Regions from separate parts of the Bradyrhizobium sp. USDA 372 genome, predicted to be linked through region 2. Evidence: predicted binding sites of a transcription regulator. Region 2 holds the regulator's gene; each other region holds the start of a gene.

Region 1 (6,741 bases), 1.3 Mb from region 2:
AGGCAAGCAGCGCCTACAAGAAGATCGACGACCTGAAGGGCAAGAACCTCGGCCTCGTCGACCCGAACTCGACCTCCGGCAACAACGTGCCGCGCTTCGAGCTCGACAAGATGGGCATCCACGATGCCGACGCCTATTTCGGCAAGGTCGTCTTCACCGGCAGCCACGAGAACGCGATGCTGGCGCTGGCGCAGGGCACGGTCGAAGTCGCTGCCAACCAGTGGACCAGCGACGACGATTCCACGCTGGCGCAGATGCTGACCAAGGGGATGCTGAAGAACGCCGACGGCTCGGCGATGAAGAAGGACGATTTCCGCATCATCCACAAATCGGCGCCGATCATCAACGGCCCCTATGCCTACAATTCCGACCTGCCGGAAGACGCCAAGACCGCCATTGCCAAGGCGTTCTTCGACGCGCCGGCCAAGGACAAGGCCGCGTTCGACCGTCTCTCCGACGGCCAGAAGAAGGGCTTTCATCCCGCCACCACCAAGGACTGGGATGGCACGATCGAGCTGATCAAGTTCGTCGACGCACTGCGTAAGAAGAAGGCGTCCTGAGTCTTCGGGACGATGCACCTGAGCCGGGTCCCAAAGACCCGGCTCTTTCTTTGACGGGACCTGTTTCGACCCCATGACGACAGCGGTTTCGATCCTCCCCGAGCAGCAGCTCGCCGCGCTCAACGCTGCCTATCGCCAGGCGGTTTCACGCAGGCGGCTTCGTCTCCTGTTGGGAGCGGGCGTGTTTGCCGCCGCGCTGGCTCTCGCCGCGATCGGCGCCGAAGTGAATTTGCGCACGCTGTTCACCTATTTCGGCAACTTCGTCAGCTATTTCGACCGCATCCTCACGCTCGACAGCGGCCAGCGGGTCTGGACCGATGTCGGCGAGTGGTTCTGGGGCTGGCGCAAATGGCTGAAGATGCTGGGTGAGACGCTGCTGATCTCCTATGTCGGCACGCTGATCGGCGCGACCTTCGCCTTCGCCCTCAATTTCTTCGCGGCCGAGAACACCTCGCCCGCGCCCTGGCTGCGCTTTACCGTGCGGCGCCTGCTCGAATTCGCCCGCACCGTTCCCGGCATCGTCTTCGCGCTGGTCTTCGTCATCGCCTTCGGGCTCGGGCCGATGGCGGGCGTGCTGGCGATTGCGATCCACTCCACCGGCGCGCTCGGAAAACTGTTCTCGGAGATCGTCGAGAATGCCGACATGAAGCCGGTCGAGGGCATCCGCTCGACCGGGGCGAGTTGGCTCTCCTGCATGCGCTTCGCCATCGTGCCGCAGGTCACCGCCGGCTACGCCAGCTACGCGCTACTGCGCTTCGAGATCAATGTCCGCGAAGCCTCCGTCATGGGCTTCGTCGGCGCCGGCGGCATCGGCCAGGAGCTCGTCGTCGCGATCCGCAAGTTCTACTATTCGGACGTCAGCGCCATCCTGCTCACCATCATCGTCACGGTCTTCATCATCGACATCACCACCGGCTGGCTGCGCGGCCGCCTGTTCGGCAAGGAGGCGCGGACGTGACGAGGCCGCAGGAGGTCGATACGCGCGAGATGCGTGCACGCTACCCCGATGTGTTCGATCGGCCGGCCTCGGCGCGGCTCGCGACGCCCGCGATGATCGTCGCGGCGTTCGCGATTCTCATCTACGGCCTCGTCGATCTCGATTTCTCGCCGTCGCGCTTCTTCGCCGGCCTCAGCCAGCTCGGCTGGATTAGCCTGATGATGATCCCGCCCGATCCCGGCTCCTCCCTGCCGGTCTATCTGAAGGCGCTCGGGGAGACGCTCTCGATCGCGCTGCTCGGCACCACGCTGGCAGCGGTGTTCGCGCTGCCGGTGAGCTTGCTGGCCGCGCGCAACATCGTGCCGTCGAACATCCTGCGCTTCCCGGTCCGTCGTTTCCTGGATTCGATCCGCGGCGTCGACACCCTGATCTGGGCGCTGGTGTGGATCAACGTCGTCGGCCTCGGCCCGTTCGCCGGCGTGCTCGCCATCGCGGTGTCGGATTTCGGCGCCTTCGGCAAGCTGTTCTCGGAGGCGATCGAGGGCGCCGACCAGAAGCAGGTCGAAGGCATCCGCGCCTCCGGCGGCAGCGCGCTGCACGAGATCCGCTTCGGCCTGCTGCCGCAGGTGCTGCCCGTGATTGCCGGACAGGTGCTCTATTTCATCGAATCCAACACGCGCTCGGCGACCATCATCGGCATCGTCGGCGCCGGCGGCATCGGCCTCCAGCTCGCCGAGCAGATCCGCGTGCTGGAATGGCAGAAAGTGTCGTTCCTGATCCTGATGATCCTGGTCGCGGTCGCCGCGATCGATTTCATCTCGGGCAAGCTGCGCTTTGCGATCATTGGGCGAAGGGCTGTGGCCTGAGCAAAGGTGCCGTAGGGTGGGCAAAGCGAAGCGTGCCCACCACCTCTGACGATCGAGAAAGATCGTGGGCACGGCGCAAGGGCGCCTTTGCCCACCCTACAGGTCCGGTGTCGTGGAGAGAGCTACGACTCCACCAAAAACTCCACCCGCTCTGCCGCAAACCGCGAGTGCTTGGTCACCAGCGGCCTACCCGTGAGATCGTGGTCGGTGGCGTCCACCACCAGGATCGGCCGCCCCAGCGCTAGATCGAGACGTGCCGCATCGGTCGCGTCCACGATGCCCGCGGTGATTCGGGTTGCGCCGCGGCGATAGTCGCGGACGCCGAAATGCTCCAGCAGCTTCGTCATCGAGCGCGTCGCCGCGAACACGGCGCCGGCACCCGGGAACAGGTCCGCCGACAGCCACGTCGTGGAAACGCAAATCGGCGTACGGTCGGCAAGGCGGATCGCCTCGATCCGCACCAGGGGCGCGCCGGTCTTTAGTCCCAGCTCCCGCGCGAGCTCGCGCGTCGCGACGTCATCGGTCGCCTCGATCAGCCGGCCATGCGGCTCGCGGCCATCCGCGCCGACGATCTCGGAGAAGCGCGTGCGCGAGCGCAAGGGATAAGCGAGCTTCTGTGCCTCGACATAGGTTCCGCTGCCGCGCTCCGCGCGCACCAGGCCGCGCTCGGCAAGTGCCGCGAGCGCGCGCCGTACGGTGTGGCGGTTGACGCGATAGGTTTCGGCGATCTCCATCTCGCCCGGCAATTTGTCGCCGGCCGCAAAGCGGCCGTCGGCGATGCCGCGCTCGATGCCGTCGGCAACGAGGCGCCATAGCGCGACGCCCGACGAGGCTGTGTCCTGCATGCTCATGTCGCGGGAAACCTACTCCAGAAATCACAGCATTGTCACGAAACAGTCATGGCGCGTCCTTATGAAGTTGTCTATTATCATAGACAACTTCGATGCGGCAAGTTCTGTCAAAAGGTTCGGTGGACCAGGTGACCCAGCACAACAACCAGCAAGCCCAGCGCAAGGCCGCAATGGCGGTGCTGGCGCACGCGGAGGCGGGCGAGATCGCCGCTCGCCTCCGCAACTTGGCCTCGGACCTGCCTTTGCCGGACCATCAGGACCTGCGCACGCCGGAGAACGGCCTCGTCATGCTGCGCGGGCGGGTCGGCGGCGACGGCGCGCCGTTCAATCTCGGCGAAGCCACGGTGTCGCGCGCCGCGGTGCGGCTTGCGAGCGGCGAGGTCGGGTTCGGCTACACGCTCGGCCGCGACGGTGAGAAGGCGCGGCTGATCGCGCTCTGCGATGCGCTGGTGCAGTCCCGCGATTTCGGCGGAGCGGTGGAGCGCGACGTTATCGCGCCGTTGCGCGAGCAGCTTATGGTCAGGCGCAAGCAGGCGGCGCAAGCGACCGCCGCGACGAAGGTTGATTTCTACACCATGGTGCGCGGTGAGGGGTGAGATCATGACCACGATTGCGGAACTGCCGCCGGGGTTCGCCGACAAGGTGCTGTCGGCGCAATCGACCTTTCGCTCGGTCATGGATGCCATGGCGCGGCCGGGCTCGGTTCAGCGCATCGTGCCGATGGCGGGGGCGCCTGATACGATGATGCGCGGCACCGCCGCGATCGCGCTGACGCTGTTCGATCACGACACGCCGCTCTGGCTCGATGCGCGGATGGCGGAGAGCGCGGACGTGACGAAGTGGGTCAAGTTCCACACCGGCGCGCCGGTCGTGCAGGATTCATCCATCGCCTCGTTCGCGCTCATCGGCGACGGCGGTGCGCTGCCTTCGCTCGAGCGCTTCGCGCTCGGCACGAGCGAGTATCCGGACCGGTCGACGACCGTGATCATCCAGGTCGACAGCCTCGCCTCCGGCCGGAGCTTCGAGCTGCGTGGCCCCGGCATCGATGGGACCGCCACGCTGCGGGCGTCGATCAAGCCTTTCGACCTGTTCGAGCGCCTGCACATCAACGAAGCGCTGTTTCCGCGCGGTATCGATGTGGTGCTGGTCGCCGATGACGCCGTGGTCGCGATCCCCCGCACCACGCGCGTCGTAAGCAAGGGAAGCTGAAAGCATGTATGTCGCAGTCAAAGGCGGCGAACGCGCCATCGAGAACGCCCATCGCTTGCTCGCGCATAAGCGGCGTGGCGACCAAGACGTTGCGGAAATCGCCCTCGACCAGATCTCGGAGCAGCTCGGCCTTGCCGTCGATCGCGTCATGAGCGAAGGCTCGCTCTATGACCGCGAGCTCGCGGCGCTTGCGATCAAGCAGGCGCGCGGCGATTTGATCGAGGCGATCTTCCTGGTTCGCGCCTTTCGCGCCACGCTGCCGCGTTTCGGCGCCAGCGAGCCGGTCGACACCGGCGCGATGCGGGTGCAGCGGCGGGTGTCGGCGACCTTCAAGGACATTCCGGGCGGCCAGATCCTGGGGCCGACCTTCGACTACACGCACCGCCTGCTCGACCCTTCGCTCGCCGAAGGCTTTGTGCCGGAGAGGCCGGCTGCGGCCGAAGCCTCGACTGCGCCGACGCCGCGCGTGACCGACATTCTCGGCCGCGACGGGCTGATCGAATCATCGCCGGCGACCGAGGACGGTGCCAGCGTCGGCGATCTCACCCGCGAGCCGCTGAATTTCCCCGCGGACCGCGATTTGCGCCTGCAGAACCTTGCGCGCGGTGACGAAGGCTTTCTGCTCGCGATGGGCTATTCCACCCAGCGCGGCTACGGCCGCAACCACCCCTTTGTCGGCGAGATCCGCTTCGGTGAGGTCGAGGTCGAATTTGTCGCGGAAGACGTCGGCTTCGCCGTGCCGCTCGGCGCGATCGAGCTCACCGAGTGCCAGATGGTCAACCAGTTCAAGGGCTCCGCGACCGAGGCGCCGTGCTTCACCCGCGGCTATGGCCTCGCCTTCGGCCAGAGCGAGCGCAAGACCATGTCGATGGCGCTGGTCGATCGCGCGTTGCGCGCCCGTGAGCTCGGCGAGGAGGCGCTTGCCCCCGCGCAGGACGAAGAGTTCGTGATGTCGCATTCGGACAATGTCCAGGCAACCGGCTTCGTCGAGCACCTGAAGCTGCCGCATTATGTCGATTTCCAGTCCGAGCTCGGCCTCTTGCGCAAGCTGCGCCAAGAGTTCTCTAAAGCGTTCGCCGATGCCAACACGCCCGATGCCATGAAGGAGGCCGCGGAATGAACGCGCCCGCCTACAACTTCGCCTATCTCGACGAGCAGACCAAGCGCATGATCCGCCGTGCGATCCTGAAGGCAATCGCGATCCCCGGCTATCAGGTGCCGTTCGCCAGCCGCGAAATGCCGATGCCCTACGGCTGGGGCACCGGCGGCGTGCAGGTCACCGCCGCGATCCTCGGGCCCAAGGACGTGCTCAAGGTGATCGACCAGGGTTCGGACGACACCACCAACGCGATCTCGATCCGCAAATTCTTCGCCAAGACCGCGGGCGTTGCGACGACCACGGCGACGGACGAGGCAACCGTGATCCAGACCCGCCACCGCATCCCGGAGACGGCGCTACGTGCGAACCAGGTGCTGGTCTATCAGGTGCCGATCCCCGAGCCGTTGCGCTTCCTCGAGCCGCGCGAGACCGAGACGCGGCGCATGCACGCGCTCGCCGAATACGGCCTGATGCATGTGAAGCTCTACGAGGACATCGCCCGCTTCGGTCATATCGCCACCGCCTATGCCTATCCCGTCAAGGTCAATGCGCGCTACGTGATGGACCCGTCGCCCACGCCGAAATTCGACAATCCCAAGATGGACAATAGCCCGGCACTGCAATTGTTCGGCGCCGGCCGCGAGAAACGCATCTACGCGATCCCGCCCTATACGCAGGTGGTATCGCTCGATTTCGAGGATCACCCGTTCGAGCCCTACCGCTTCAACGCGCCCTGCGCGCTCTGCGGGGCGGAGAATTCGTATCTCGACGAGATCGTGACCGACGACAAGGGCGGGCGCATGTTCGTCTGCTCGGACACCGATTATTGCGAGGGCCGCCAGGCCGCCGGCCATCACGGCAGCCTCAGTGCCGCGCCGTACAAGGAGAAGGCGCAGGAGGCCGCGAATGGCTGATCACAATTTGCTCGACAACGACGAGCCGCTGCTGGTCGCAACATCCCTCAGCAAGTCGTTCGGCCGCATCAATGCCTGCCGCGACGTGTCGTTTTCGCTCTATCCCGGCGAGGTGCTGGCGATCGTCGGCGAATCCGGCTCGGGCAAGTCGACGCTGCTGCAGATGCTGTCGGGCCAGCTCACGCCGACCGCGGGCCACGTCTCGTACCGGATGCGCGACGGTGTCACCCGCGATCTCGCCACGCTGGGCGAGGCCGAACGGCGCTTCCTGTTCCGCACCGATTGGGGTTTCGTGCACCAGGATC
Region 2 (6,741 bases):
GGACGGCCAGTCTACATCCGAAGGCCGCCACGAACCCCACAAGGGTACAGGGTGGGTTAGCCGAAGGCGTAACCCACCATTGTTTGTATCCGCAGAACCAGAAGAGGTGGGTTACGCTACGCTAACCCACCCTACGATGTCCGAGCGCTTGGCGAATAGCCTCTCCAGCCTCGTCATTGCGAGCGCAGCGAAGCAATCCGGACTGCCACCGCGGAAAGGCTCTGGATTGCTTCGCTGCGCTCGCAATGACGAAGGCGACGCTACGCGTCCTCCGCGCCTGCCTCGTGCGGCGTGAACTGGTACACCGATGAGCAGAACTCGCAGGTGACGACGACCTTGTCGTCCTTGACCATGGCGGCGCGGTCGTCGGGCGAGAAGCTCTTGAGCATCGCGGCGACCGCATCGCGCGAGCAGGAGCACCGCGCCTCGAGCACCTGCGGATTGAACACGCGCACGCCGCGCTCGTGGAAGAGGCGGTAGAGCAGCCGCTCGCCGGAGAGCTCGGGATCGATCAGCTCGACGTCTTCGACGGTTTCGATCAGCGAGCGCGCCTCGACCCAGGCATCGTCCTCGGTGACGCTGTGCACCTCGGTGCCGTCGGGAGCATCGCCGGGATGCAAGTCCGCCTGCCGCGCGCGCTCCGGCGCCTTCGGCAGAAACTGCATCAGCATGCCGCCGGCGCGCCAGCGATGCTTGCCGCCGTCGCTCGAGCGCCACTCCTCGCCGACCGCGAGGCGCACGCGCGTCGGGATCTGCTCGGAGCGCAGGAAATATTCATGAGCAGCATCTTCCAGGCTGCCGCCATCGAGCGCAACCAGGCCCTGGTAGCGGCTCATGTCGGGGCCCTGGTCGATGGTCATGGCGAGATGGCCGCGACCGAGCAGCGTGCCGGAATCTTTTGCCGTGCCCAGGCGCGAGGCATCAAACCGCGCATAGGCGCGCAGACGGTCCGGGGCCTTGTAGTCGACCACCAGGAACGACACCGGGCCATCGGTCTGGGCCTGAAGAATGAAGCGGCCCTCGAATTTGAGCGCCGAGCCGAGCAGCGTGGCCAGCACGATGGCCTCGCCGAGCAGCTTGCCGACCGGCGCGGGATAATCGTGCTTGGTGAGGATGTCGTCGAGCGCAGGGCCAAGCCGCACCAGGCGCCCGCGCACGTCGAGCGCGTCGACCTCGTAAGGCAGCACGGCGTCATCGACCGGAACCGATGATGGCGCGCGAACCGGGCCTTCAGGCCCGGTATTCATGTCAGGAGATTGGAAAACCATGGCGCATTATCTGGGGTCGGTGGGCGGAAATGGAAGGGGAACGGCCGCATTCCGTCGTCCTCAGAACGACGGGCCGCGCAGCCCGGATGGAGCGCAGCGTAATCCGGGGAGATCGTTCCGCACGCTGAGAACCCCGGATTTCGCTGCGCTCCATCCGGGCTTCAGAAAGGTCACTTCACCGCGTCGAAGCACCAGGCCAAGATGCCCTTCTGCGCATGCAGGCGGTTTTCGGCCTCGTCGAACACGACCGATTGCGGGCCGTCGATCACTTCATCCGTGACCTCCTCGCCGCGATGGGCCGGAAGGCAGTGCATGAACAATGCATCCGCCTTGGCCAGCGACATCAGCTTGGCATTGACCTGGTAGGGCTTGAGCACGTTGTGACGGTGCTCGCCCTCCTTGTCGCCCATCGACACCCAGGTGTCGGTGACGACGCAATCGGCGCCGCGCACCGCGGCCTCGGGATCGGTACCGAGCACGATCGGCGCGCCCGTCGCCTTGATCCAGTCCCGCATGACCTTTTTCGGTGCGAGCTCCGGCGGCGTTGCGACGTTGAGCTGGAATTTGAAGCGCTCGGCGGCATGGGCCCAGGACGCCAGCACGTTGTTGTCGTCGCCGGTCCAGGCCACCGTCTTGCCCTCGATCGGGCCGCGATGCTCCTCATAGGTCATGAGGTCGGCCATCACCTGGCAGGGATGCGAACGCCGGGTCAGGCCGTTGATGACGGGCACCGTGGCGTTGGCCGCAAGCTCCAGCAGCGCATCGTGATTGAGGATGCGGATCATGATGGCGTCGACATAGCGCGACAGCACCCGCGCGGTGTCGGCGATGGTCTCGCCGCGGCCGAGCTGCATCTCGGCGCCGGTGAGCATGATCGCCTCGCCGCCGAGCTGGCGCATGCCGACGTCGAACGAGACGCGGGTGCGGGTGGAGGGACGCTCGAAGATCATCGCCAGCGTCTTGCCTTCGAGCGGCCTGACCGGCTGCTGCGCCTTCTGCTTCGCCTTCATGGCGGAAGAGGCGGCGAGCATGCTCTTGAGCTCCGACAGCGGCAGCTCGTTGATGTCCAGGAAGTGCTTTGGAGCTTTGTTGGGCGTCGTGCTCATCAGCTTGCCGCCCGCTTGGTCTGACTGGAGGAGATCGCCGTGCAGGCGCGTTCGAGCCGGCCGACGCTGTCCTCGATTTCCGCTTCGGTGACGATCAAGGGCGGCAGGAAGCGCACGACATTGTCGCCGGCCCCGACGGTGAGCAGCTTTTCGGCGCGCAGCGCCGTGACGAGATCGCCCGAGGGCACCACGGCCTTGATGCCGATCAAGAGGCCCTCGCCGCGCACCTCGCTGACGACATCGGGGTGACGATCGATCACGGAGGCGAGCTTCTGCTTGAGCAGCAGCGACATCTTCTGCACGTGGTCGAAGAAGCCGGGCTTGAGCATGACGTCGAGCACGGCGTTGGCAGCCGAGATCGCGAGCGGATTGCCGCCGAAGGTGGAGCCGTGCGAGCCGGGCCCCATGCCGGCGGCCGCATCCGCGGTCGCCAGCACCGCGCCGATCGGGAAGCCGCCGCCGAGCGCCTTGGCGAGCGACATCACGTCCGGTGTGACGCCGGTGCGCTTGTAGGCAAAGAGCTCGCCGGTGCGGCCCATGCCGGTCTGCACCTCGTCGAAGGCGAGCAACAGGCCGCGCTCGTTGCAGAGCTCGCGCAGCGCCTTCAGGAAGGCGGGAGGTGCAGCACGAACGCCACCCTCGCCCTGGATCGGCTCGATCAGAATGCCGGCGGTGTGCGGGCCGATCGCCTTCTTCACGGCGTCGAGGTCACCGTGCGGCACCTGATCGAAGCCGTCCATCGGCGGACCGAAGCCCTCGAGATATTTCGCAGATCCCGTCGCAGCCAGCGTCGCCAGCGTGCGGCCATGGAAGGCACCCTCGAAGGTGATGATGCGATAACGCTCCGGATGGCCCTTGGAGAAGTGATGATGGCGGACGAGCTTGACCACACCTTCCAGCGCCTCGGCGCCGGAATTGCAGAAGAACACGAAGTCCGCGAAGCTCTCATTGCAGAGGCGGCTTGCGAGCTTCTCGCCATCGGGGCTCTGGAACAGGTTCGACATGTGCCAGAGCTTCGTCGCCTGCTCCTGCAACGCCTTGACCAGCGCGGGATGAACGTGGCCGAGCGCATTCACCGCCACGCCCGAGGTGAAATCGAGATAGCGATCACCATTGGTCGCGATCAGCCAGCAGCCTTCGCCGCGCTCGAAACCGAGGTCGGCCCTGGCGAAGACGGGGAGCAAATGCGGCGCGGCGCTGTTAGTCATGACGTCACTTGAATGTTGCGGACGGTGTGAGGCACGCATTGCGCAACGCACCATTGACCGGCCCCGGAAAACGAAACGTGCCGCCTTTTAAGGGCGGCACGTGGCACTATCTTATGCTTGGAAAGACGGGTGTCAATGCCGCCCGGAAAGCCTCGCGAAACGCTGAATCCGTAGTCTTGCGGTGCCGATTTTGCGGGTTTTTCGCCACGGAACATGTGGAAGCGAGTCGGCGGACTCTTGCGCGGGAGTCACGCCATATTGTAGCGTTTGGACTGTCAGATACGACATCTCGTGCAGCAGTTCTGATCCCAAAAGTCCTCATGTACCGGCGTAAACGTTCGGGCGTCTTGAGCGCGCCCGGCGAGCCTTAAGGGATTCTGGCGGCACGGGTTTTTCAAGGCTTTAGGCAATCGCGGCGAAGGCTCCAGGATGGCAGGCGCGCTGCGAGGGAAAGGGTGCAATGACGGTTTTGACCTGGTCCGATGATCGCGTCGAGCAGCTGAAGAAGCTCTGGGAGGCCGGACTTTCGGCCAGCCAGATCGCGGCGGAGCTCGGCAATGTGACCCGCAATGCCGTGATCGGCAAGGTGCACCGGCTCGGCCTGTCCGGCCGCGCCAAGAGCCCTTCATCGGCAGCGCCGCGGCCGCGCAAGGCACGGCCCGCGCAGCACATGATGCGCGTGACGCGACCCGTTGCGCGCGGTAACACCGCGCTGGCGCAGGCCTTCGAGGTCGAGGTGGAAGCCGAGCCGGTTACCTACGACAACGTGGTGCCGATGAGCCAGCGGCTGTCGCTGCTGGAATTGAACGAGGCGACCTGCCACTGGCCGGTCGGCGATCCCTCGAGCCCGGATTTCTTCTTCTGCGGCGGCAAGGCGCTCTCGGGCCTGCCCTATTGCGCCCAGCATTCGCGCGTGGCCTATCAGCCCGCAGCGGACCGCCGTCGCGCACCGGCGAAGCCGAGCACGCGCTGAGCTTGCGGGATTAGTTGATCGCCGAGATTACAGCCGTCACACGATGACGGCGCCACCTACTCAGTGTCATCCCCGCGAAGGCGGGGATCCATAACCACAGGGCGCAATTGCTGCGCGAGATGGTCACGCCGGGTCTTCGCCAAACAAAGTCCTTGGGTTGATCGCGACGAGCGCAAGCGCTCGCGCTGAGATCCCGGGCTCGCGCTGCGCGCGCGCCGGGATGACGGCTGAGATTGTGGCCACAGCTCGCCAAACAACAGCTCGAAACGCCTACGTCTGCTCGGCCTTCGCGAAGCGATCATCCAGCGCGTAGCCGGCGCCGCGGACGGTGCGGATCGGGTCCTGCTCGCGGCCGAGATTGAGCAGCTTGCGCAGGCGGCCGATATGGACGTCGACGGTACGCTCATCGATATAGATGTCGCGGCCCCAGACGCTATCGAGCAGCTGCTCGCGCGAGAACACGCGGCCGGGATGCTCCAGGAAGAACTCCAGCAGGCGATATTCGGTCGGGCCGAGATCGATCGGCCGGCCCGAGCGCGCCACGCGGCGCTTGTCGCGGTCGAGCTCGATGTCGCCATAGGCGAGCACGGTGGCGAGCCGCTCGGGGCTGGCGCGCCTGAGCAGACCCTTCACGCGCGCGAGCAGCTCCGGCACCGAGAACGGCTTGACGATGTAATCGTCGGCGCCGGTTGCGAGGCCCCGTACCCGCTCGCTCTCCTCGCCGCGCGCGGTGAGCATGATGATCGGCAGCTGCTTGGTCTCGGGACGGGTCCGAAGCCGCCGGCACAGCTCGATGCCCGACAGGCCCGGCAGCATCCAGTCGAGCACGATCAGATCGGGAATGTGCTCCTTGAGGCGGGTGTCGGCGTCGTCGCCGCGCATCACCGTCTCGACGTCATAGCCGTCGCCTTCGAGGTTGTAGCGGAGAAGCTCGGTGAGAGCTTCCTCGTCCTCTACCACCATAATGCGTGCGCCCATGTTGTCGTCGCTCCTTAGGTATTCGGCACCGTCGTGGCGAAGGTCGTCATGTCGCCCTTCGGCCGCTTGTCGGTGATCGCCTGGCCCTCGATCATGTAGAACACGGTCTCGGCGATGTTGGTGGCGTGGTCGCCGATCCGCTCGATGTTCTTGGCACAGAACATCAGGTGGATGCAGAACGAGATGTTGCGCGGATCCTCCATCATGTAGGTGAGGAGCTCGCGGAACAGCGAGGTGCAGATGGCGTCGACTTCCTCGTCGCCCTTCCACACCGCCATCGCCGCCGGCAAATCGTGCGCGGCATAGGCGTCGAGCACGCTCTTGACCTGCTGCTGCACGAGGTCTGTCATGTGCTCCAGGCCGCGGAACAGCTTGAGCGGATGGAAATCCGTCTCCAGCGCCGCGACGCGCTTGCCCATGTTCTTGGCAAGATCGCCGATGCGCTCGAGATCGGTCGCAACGCGCATGGCGCCGACGATCTCGCGCAGGTCGACGGCCATCGGCTGGCGGCGGGCGATGGTGAGCACGGCGCGCTCCTCGATGCGCTTCTGCAGCGCGTCGAGATCGGCGTCGGTGGTGACGACGCGCTGGCCGAGTGCCACGTCGCGGCGGATCAGCGCGTCGACGGAATCGACGATCATGCGCTCGGCGATGCCGCCCATCTCGGCGACCAGGCGAGTGAGCTCCTGAAGGTCGCTGTCGAAGGCCTTTACGGTATGTTCAGAACCCATATTCCGTCTCCTCAGCCGAACCGGCCGGTGATGTAATCCTGCGTGCGCCGATCGCTCGGCGACGTGAAGATCTTGCTGGTATCGTCGAACTCGATCAACTCGCCGAGATACATGAAGGCGGTCTTGTCGGAGACGCGCGCCGCCTGCTGCATGTTGTGGGTGACGATCGCGATCGTGTAATTCTCGGACAATTCCTGGATCAGCTCCTCGACCTTGGCGGTCGAGATCGGGTCGAGCGCCGAGCAAGGCTCGTCGAACAGGATCACCTCGGGCCGCACCGCGACGGTGCGGGCGATGCAGAGGCGCTGCTGCTGGCCGCCGGAGAGCGACAGGCCGGAGGCATTGAGCTTGTCCTTGACCTCATTCCACAGCGCGCCGCCGCGCAGCGCCTTCTCGACGCGGCCGTCCATCTCGGACTTCGAGATCTTCTCGTACAGACGAATGCCGAAGGCGATGTTCTCGTAGATCGTCATCGGG
Region 3 (6,741 bases), 3.2 Mb from region 2:
CGGCAAGTCGACGCTGTTCAATCGCCTGACCCGCGCCGACGTGCAGGCGGCCGACATGCTGTTTGCGACGCTCGATCCCACCTTGCGGGCGCTCAACCTGCCGCATGGCGGCAAGGCGATGCTGTCGGACACCGTCGGCTTCATCTCCAACCTGCCGACGCAGCTCGTCGCCGCCTTCCGCGCCACGCTGGAGGAGGTGCTGGAGGCCGACGTCATCCTGCATGTCCGCGACATCTCGCATGAAGACGCCGAGGCGCAGCAGAGCGACGTTGACGCGGTGCTGCGCCAGCTCGGCATCAACCCCGACGATTCCGGCCGCATCATCGAGGTCTGGAACAAGATTGACCGTTTCGCCCCCGAGCAACGCGAAGAGCTGCTCAACATCGCCGCGCGCAGGCCGGAGGATCATCCGGCGATGCTGGTCTCAGCCGTGTCGGGCGAGGGCATCGATGCTCTGCTCGCCGCGATCGAGCAACGCCTGGCCGCCAAGCGCACCACGCTCGATCTGTCGATCGACGCCGCCGACGGCGCCGGCATCAGCTGGCTGCACCGCAATGCCGAGGTGCTGTCGAAGGAGCTGCACGACGGCCGCTTCGACATGACCGTGCGGGTGGACGAGACCAAGCGGGACATCGTGGTGAACAGGTTCGACGCCGTGCCGCATCACGCCACATAACGGCGCGATGCCATTGGTGCGCGGCATCGATCGCATCTGGCGACGAGAGATCACACGCGGCATGGATCGCTACACCCTCGTGCGCGCTACGCACGGGGCACGAACGACAGCTGACCTGGCGGCGTGCTGACGCTCGTCGGTTGCGAACTTGATCAGCACATCAGAACGGAATTGTCAGGCCCGGATGTTTGGCTTGCGCCCTGGTATAGGCGACGCCGTGAACCTTGATACCACGCGTGTCCAGCAGCGAGATAATGCCGCCCTGGTTCGACAATTCCATCGGCTTCTCCACGACGACGGCGAGCGTTCCTCCGGCTGCGATCTTCCCCGACAGCGTCATCTTCTTCTTCTGCTTGTCGGCCAGCTTCCAGCCGGTGAGATCGATGTCGCGATCGGCCGTGTTGAGCAGTGTGACGACTTCGCGCTCCGGCGTCTTCACGGCGTTGACGAGTGCCGCAATGATCCGCACGAGCCCATCCGGCATTTCCTCCGTCGGAGGGGCCGTCGGATCCAGCGGCGCTGTCGGCGTGCCGCCGCCGAGATCAATCGGATGACCGGTCTCGTCGTCAGTGTGCCAGGCCTGCGTCTGGAATTTGAGAAGGACTGCCGTCCATAAATTTTGCTCCGGGAATTCGAACACGAGCCCGCCGTCCTGCCACGGCCCGTTGTCGCCCGAGAACCTTCCGATGGGATTTCCCTGGTTCATATGGATGTCGTGAATGCCGCGTCCCGGCCTGAAGCCGAAATAATTGTCCGCCTTGGTCTCGGGGCCCCATGTCTCGCCGAACGCGTAGACCATCGCGCTTTCGTCCGAGAGTGCGCGCTGGACGAACTGGTCGAGCTTCTCGTTGAGGTCGTTGTCCGGCCCAGGCACGGACAGCGGCAGCGGCACCATCTCCTGGGGCTGCATCAGATTACCGCGGATGAAGTCCAGCGCGATGCTGTTGGGCTGGGGGGCCTGCGGGTGCAGCCCCTCCGGGAGTGCCGCGAGTCGTTCGGTGATCGGATGGACGAAACGAGATCGCACCAGGAATTCGACCTCGCTTCCGTCGGCCGACTGCACGTTGACGGCAATGCGGAAATCTTCACCGCCGGCGACGATATGGACTTGATAGTGCGGCGACCTGCCGGTGCCGAAACGCATCGCAATCGGGCGTCCCTTGAGGACTGAATAATGTTTCAATGGCATCGCGCTTCACCTGCCGTAGGGGGGGGTGGCTGCGTCAGAATTATACAACTTTAGACTGTCTGCGGTGACAATTTCATGGCGGCGGCTTGACGCATCTTTCCGTGCGAGCCGCTGGGGGCGGTCAATCGGGGTACATTGCTGACCGATCGGCGATGGATGGTGTTGCCGGATCTCTCCGCCACCGCACCCGACTAAGCGGCGGTCTTCGCCGCATTCCACAGCGCGTCCATCTCCGCCAGCGAGGCCTGCTCCAGCGTCCGGCCCTGCGCCGCCAGCGCCCGCTCGATATAGGCAAAGCGCCGCTCGAATTTCGCGTTGGTCGCACGCAACGCGGCTTCCGGATCTGCATCGACATGGCGGGCAAGGTTGACCAGCGCGAACATCAGGTCGCCGGTCTCTTCCGCCAGGCCCGCGCGGTCGTTGCGGTCCAGCGCGGCTTCGATCTCGTCGGCTTCCTCGCGGATCTTCTGCAGGACCGCGCGCGGGTCGTTCCAGTCGAAGCCGACGGTGGAGGCCTTGCGCTGCAGCTCCATCGCGCGCGTCAACGCCGGCTGGCCGGCCTTCACGCCCGACAGCAGCGACTTGTGCGTCGGCGTCGCTTCCGGCGGCCGGCGCGCGGCGCGTTCGGCCTTTTCCTCGGCCTTGATGCGGTCCCAGACCTCCTTGACGTGGTGCGGGGCGAGATTGCCGTCCTTGTCGGCGAAGACGTGGGGATGGCGGCGGATCATCTTGCGGGTGATGGCCTCGACCACGTCACCAAAATCGAACGCGTTCTGCTCTGAGGCCATCTGCGCGTGGAACACCACCTGAAGCAGGAGATCGCCGAGCTCCTCTCTGAGATCGTCGAGATCGCCGCGGGTGATGGCGTCGACCACCTCATAGGCTTCCTCGATCGTGTAGGGCGCAATCGTCGCAAAGTCCTGCTCGAGGTCCCAAGGGCAGCCGGTCACCGGGGTGCGCAGTGCCGCCATGATTTCGATCAGGCGGGAGATATCGCGGGAAGGGGCCATTGCCGGGCAGTCTCCTGGGGTCCAGAGCCTTATGCCAAAAGCGGACCCCCAATCCCAGCGCAAGGCGGCGGAACAGGCCGATTTCCACCGATTGGCGAGCAAGTCGCGCAATGCTAAAGCGCGGGCCATGAGCGACGCATTTTCTTCCGAAACCGCGCTGGTGCTGTTCTCCGGCGGCCAGGATTCCACCACCTGCCTCGCCTGGGCTTTGAGCCGCTTCGCCCGCGTGGAGACGCTGGGGTTCGAGTACGGCCAGCGCCACGCCATCGAGCTTGACTGCCGCGACCGCCTGCTCGACGGCATCAAGGGCCTGCGCGCCGATTGGGCCGCAAGGCTCGGCGAGGGCCACACGCTGTCGATCCCGACGCTGGCGGCCGTTTCCGAGACGGCGCTGACCCGTGACGTCGCGATCGCGATGGGCGCGGACGGCCTGCCCAACACTTTCGTGCCGGGCCGCAACCTCGTGTTCCTGACCTTTGCCGCGGCGCTGGCCTACCGGCGCGGCATCCGCCACATCGTCGGCGGCATGTGCGAGACCGACTATTCCGGCTATCCCGATTGCCGCGACGAGACCATTCGCGCCATGCAGGCCGCGCTCTCGCTCGGCATGGCGAGGCCCTTCGAGCTGCACACGCCACTGATGTGGATCGACAAGGCCGCGACCTGGAAGCTGGCGCACGATCTCGGCGGTGAAGGGCTGGTCGATCTCATCCGTGAGCAATCGCACACCTGCTATCTCGGCGAACGCGGCGCGCTGCATGAATGGGGCTATGGCTGCGGCGAGTGCCCGGCCTGCAGTTTGCGGGCGAAGGGGTGGAACGAGTACGTGGCAGGGCGGTAGGGTCGCTCCGCCGTCATTGCGAGGAGCTCGCGACAAAATTGCGCAGCAATTTTGCGCTGATGCGACGAAGCAATCCGGACTGCCGCCGCGGAGGGATTCTGGATTGCTTCGCTTCGCTCGCAATGACGATCTCAGTGACAGCTAGCCAAAATCCTCCTCCCGCAGCTCGATCGGCTTGCCGTGTGGTGTGCGATCTGCGGCGTGGTCCCAGGCGTCGCGATAGCGGTGCAGCGTTTCCATCGACGCGACACCCTTGCGCGCGACGAGGCCCTCCAGCGTGGCGAGCCAGTGCAGATAGTAGGTCTCGCCGGTGTCAGGATCGCCCGCGGCCTGGGCGCGCTTGATCTCGTCGGCGAGTGCTGCGGCCCATTCCGGCCAGGTGAAAACGCCGCGCTCGTGCAGGCTCAAGGCCATCGCGAACGCATGCGCCTCCCAAGGCGCGCGGAACACCGGGCCGTCGTCGTCGCGCGGAATGCTCGGGATCGCTGCCGTCGCCGCGGCCGCAAGTGCGCCGCTCATCACGCCGGATCCAGATAGGGCTCGAACGCGTCGATCGAGACCTTCAGCGTGGGATCGCCGTCCTCGCCCCAGAGGTCGCGGCCCTCGAACACGACGGTATAGAGCCATTGCGGGTTCTCGCCGCGCTCCATCGCCGCCGTATCCGGAAACACGTGACAGCCGTGATTCAGCTCGACGACACCGACATGGCCGCGGACATAGCGAGGCAGCCGCGTGTGGGTCGCAGGATGGATGTTCTTCGCCCGCACGCGATCGCCGATCTTGAATTTCGCCGGAGCCGGGGCAGGGCGGTCGAACTTGCCGCGCACCATCACGCGCTCGACATTGGCGCGGTCGAACGTGCCGTGCTTGAGCGCCTTTGCGGGCTGCATCGCATGGCCGGCAGCGACCTCCTCGCGGGTGAGATAGCCCTTGTCGATCAGCATCTCCTCGAGCCCGAGAAACCATTTCTTGTAATAGGAGCTCGACAGATAGACCTGCGGCGGCAAGGTCTCGCGATAGAAGCGCGAGGTGTCGATGTTGAAGGCGCCGGCCGCGCCCATCGCGCGCACCATGGCCAGCACGCGCGATTCCCATTCCCAGTGAAACATCGGCTCGTTCGGCTCGGGCTCGACCTTGCCGAACCCGTCCATGCCGCCCATGTCGTGCACGCCGTTCACGACGGTGCTCCCGGCGTCTTGGGAAAACCAGTGCCGATCATGGAGTCGCGCGTCACGAGCTCGGCGAGCTGCTCCTCGCTCCAGCCTTCCGTGCCGGCGGGGCGCATCGGCAGCACCAGGAAGCGCGTCTCGGCGGTGGAATCCCACACCCGGATCTCCGTGTCCTTCGACAGCGCGACCCCGAAATCGGCGAGCACGCCGCGCGGATCCTTCACCGCACGCGAGCGGTAGGGCGCGGCCTTGTACCAGACCGGCGGCAGCCCGAGCATTTCCCAGGGATAGCAGGAGCACAGCGTGCACACGACCATGTTGTGCCGCTCGGGCGTGTTCTCGACCACGACGAGATGATCGCCGACGCGGCTGACATGGCCGAGCGTGCCGATGGCCTTGGAGCCATCCTCCAGCAGCGCCTTCCTGAACGCCGGATCGGTCCAGGCCTTGGCGACGACGCGCGCGCCATTGTGCGGGCCGATCTTGGTCTCATAGGCCTGGATGATGGCATCGAGCGCAGCCGGCTCGACATAGCCCTTCTCGGTCAGGATCGTCTCGAGTGCGCGCACGCGCAGCTCGGTCTCGGACAGCTCGGAATGGTCGTGATCGTGGTGATGGTCGTGATCGTGGCTCATGGCGCGAAGATAGGCGCAAGGGTCCGTTTCTGTCGAGCGTTCGTTGCAGCCCAATCCGGCCACGTGTTCGTGACGCTGTTGTGCGCTGACATTGCTGTCGGCAACCTGGCGAAGCCATCGCAAAAGATGGTCCAGACGGCCATTGATTGCACCGAGGACAATCCGTATACGCGGCGCAAAGACAAAAGGGCTCCGTCAGGCCGGAACGACGCGACGACAATCGAGGGATCTACTTCGCATGCCACCGCAGTGCTGCCGGTGGGTGCTGGCGGTCGGCTCGGGCATCGCCGACCTACCAGTCACGACGCTGGCCATGCTTTACATGTATTCGCTCGGCCTGATGGCGTGATCTCGCTTCTTACGCACCGGACCTGCGCCGATGTATTTCGGCAGCGGCTATATCCGGAAGGGCAGTTCTGGGCCTTCGGACTGCTCTATTTCGCGGGCACCTGCTGATCGTGCTGCCCTGGTTGAGGGTCTACCGAGCCAGTGTGGAGGCTGACGCGGCGGAGGAATTTTCTGCTTCAGGGAGTGATCGGGAAATCTTCGTCCAACTCCTGCCAAATATCTGAAATTGCAAGAAAGACTGGAAAAGGCCATGGTGCGTGCTGCGGTGCAGCGCGTTCGTTCCGGATCCTCACCGCTGTCTCTCTCCCGTCGCGCGATGCCGACTTGGTTCCCGAGCGCCCAACTGGGAACGCGAACTATTGTGCATGAAGGCTGCCTCCATGAATGCCCACCAATCGCTCGCGATTGGACGACCGATCGAAACGCTTGAAGCGATTTCACCCGCGCCGGCCGAGCCCGACGCGATGGTCCGTTTCGCCAATATCTCGAAGACCTATCCGGCCTATCGCGGCAAGCCCGGCGTCGACGCGCTGCAAGACATCGACTTCGCGATACCGCGCGGTTCCATCACAGGCGTGATCGGCCGCTCCGGCGCCGGAAAATCGAGCCTGGTCCGGCTCATCAACGGGCTGGAGAAGCCGACCACGGGCCGCGTGATCGTGGACAACAGGGATATCTCGGCGCTCACCGGCCGCGAGCTGCGGCTGGCGCAGCGCTCGATCGGCATGATCTTCCAGCATTTCAATCTGCTGTCCTCGCGCACTGCCGCCGACAACATCGCGCTGCCGCTGGAGATCGCCGGCTGGGCCAAGGCCGACATCAAGGCCCGCGTCGCCGAGCTGCTCGCACTGGTCGGTATCGCCGACAAGCACG

The links. The regulator PhoB, encoded in region 2, activates phosphate uptake and scavenging genes when phosphate is short. The targets are predictions, from matches to a motif close to TGTCATNNANCTGTCAT.
Region 1: a site for PhoB is predicted at 3,248-3,264, ahead of phnF (phosphonate metabolism transcriptional regulator PhnF). Genes of this name have one in related genera too.
Region 3: a site for PhoB is predicted at 1,930-1,946, ahead of AB7M16_RS01505 (DUF2278 family protein). Genes of this name have one in related genera too.

Annotation. Positions count from the first base shown of each region.
Region 1 is NZ_JBRJHR010000001.1:4,801,939-4,808,679, forward strand. It holds gene phnD (phosphonate ABC transporter substrate-binding protein) at 1-560, shown strand, start outside; gene phnE (phosphonate ABC transporter, permease protein PhnE) at 634-1,518, shown strand; gene phnE (phosphonate ABC transporter, permease protein PhnE) at 1,515-2,363, shown strand; gene phnF (phosphonate metabolism transcriptional regulator PhnF) at 2,486-3,214, opposite strand; gene phnG (phosphonate C-P lyase system protein PhnG) at 3,334-3,810, shown strand; gene phnH (phosphonate C-P lyase system protein PhnH) at 3,815-4,423, shown strand; gene AB7M16_RS22655 (carbon-phosphorus lyase complex subunit PhnI) at 4,428-5,543, shown strand; gene AB7M16_RS22660 (alpha-D-ribose 1-methylphosphonate 5-phosphate C-P-lyase PhnJ) at 5,540-6,436, shown strand; gene phnK (phosphonate C-P lyase system protein PhnK) at 6,429-6,741, shown strand, end outside.
Region 2 is NZ_JBRJHR010000001.1:3,545,482-3,552,222, forward strand. It holds gene AB7M16_RS16855 (Hsp33 family molecular chaperone) at 261-1,268, opposite strand; gene argF (ornithine carbamoyltransferase) at 1,439-2,374, opposite strand; gene AB7M16_RS16865 (acetylornithine transaminase) at 2,374-3,582, opposite strand; gene AB7M16_RS16870 (GcrA family cell cycle regulator) at 4,043-4,555, shown strand; gene phoB (phosphate regulon transcriptional regulator PhoB) at 4,826-5,533, opposite strand; gene phoU (phosphate signaling complex protein PhoU) at 5,548-6,264, opposite strand; gene pstB (phosphate ABC transporter ATP-binding protein PstB) at 6,276-6,741, opposite strand, start outside.
Region 3 is NZ_JBRJHR010000001.1:303,673-310,413, forward strand. It holds gene hflX (GTPase HflX) at 1-676, shown strand, start outside; gene AB7M16_RS01505 (DUF2278 family protein) at 837-1,865, opposite strand; gene mazG (nucleoside triphosphate pyrophosphohydrolase) at 2,057-2,875, opposite strand; gene queC (7-cyano-7-deazaguanine synthase QueC) at 3,003-3,716, shown strand; gene AB7M16_RS01520 (nitrile hydratase accessory protein) at 3,858-4,235, opposite strand; gene nthB (nitrile hydratase subunit beta) at 4,235-4,894, opposite strand; gene nthA (nitrile hydratase subunit alpha) at 4,891-5,520, opposite strand; partial or broken gene AB7M16_RS01535 (anion permease) at 5,752-5,999, shown strand; gene AB7M16_RS01540 (methionine ABC transporter ATP-binding protein) at 6,234-6,741, shown strand, end outside.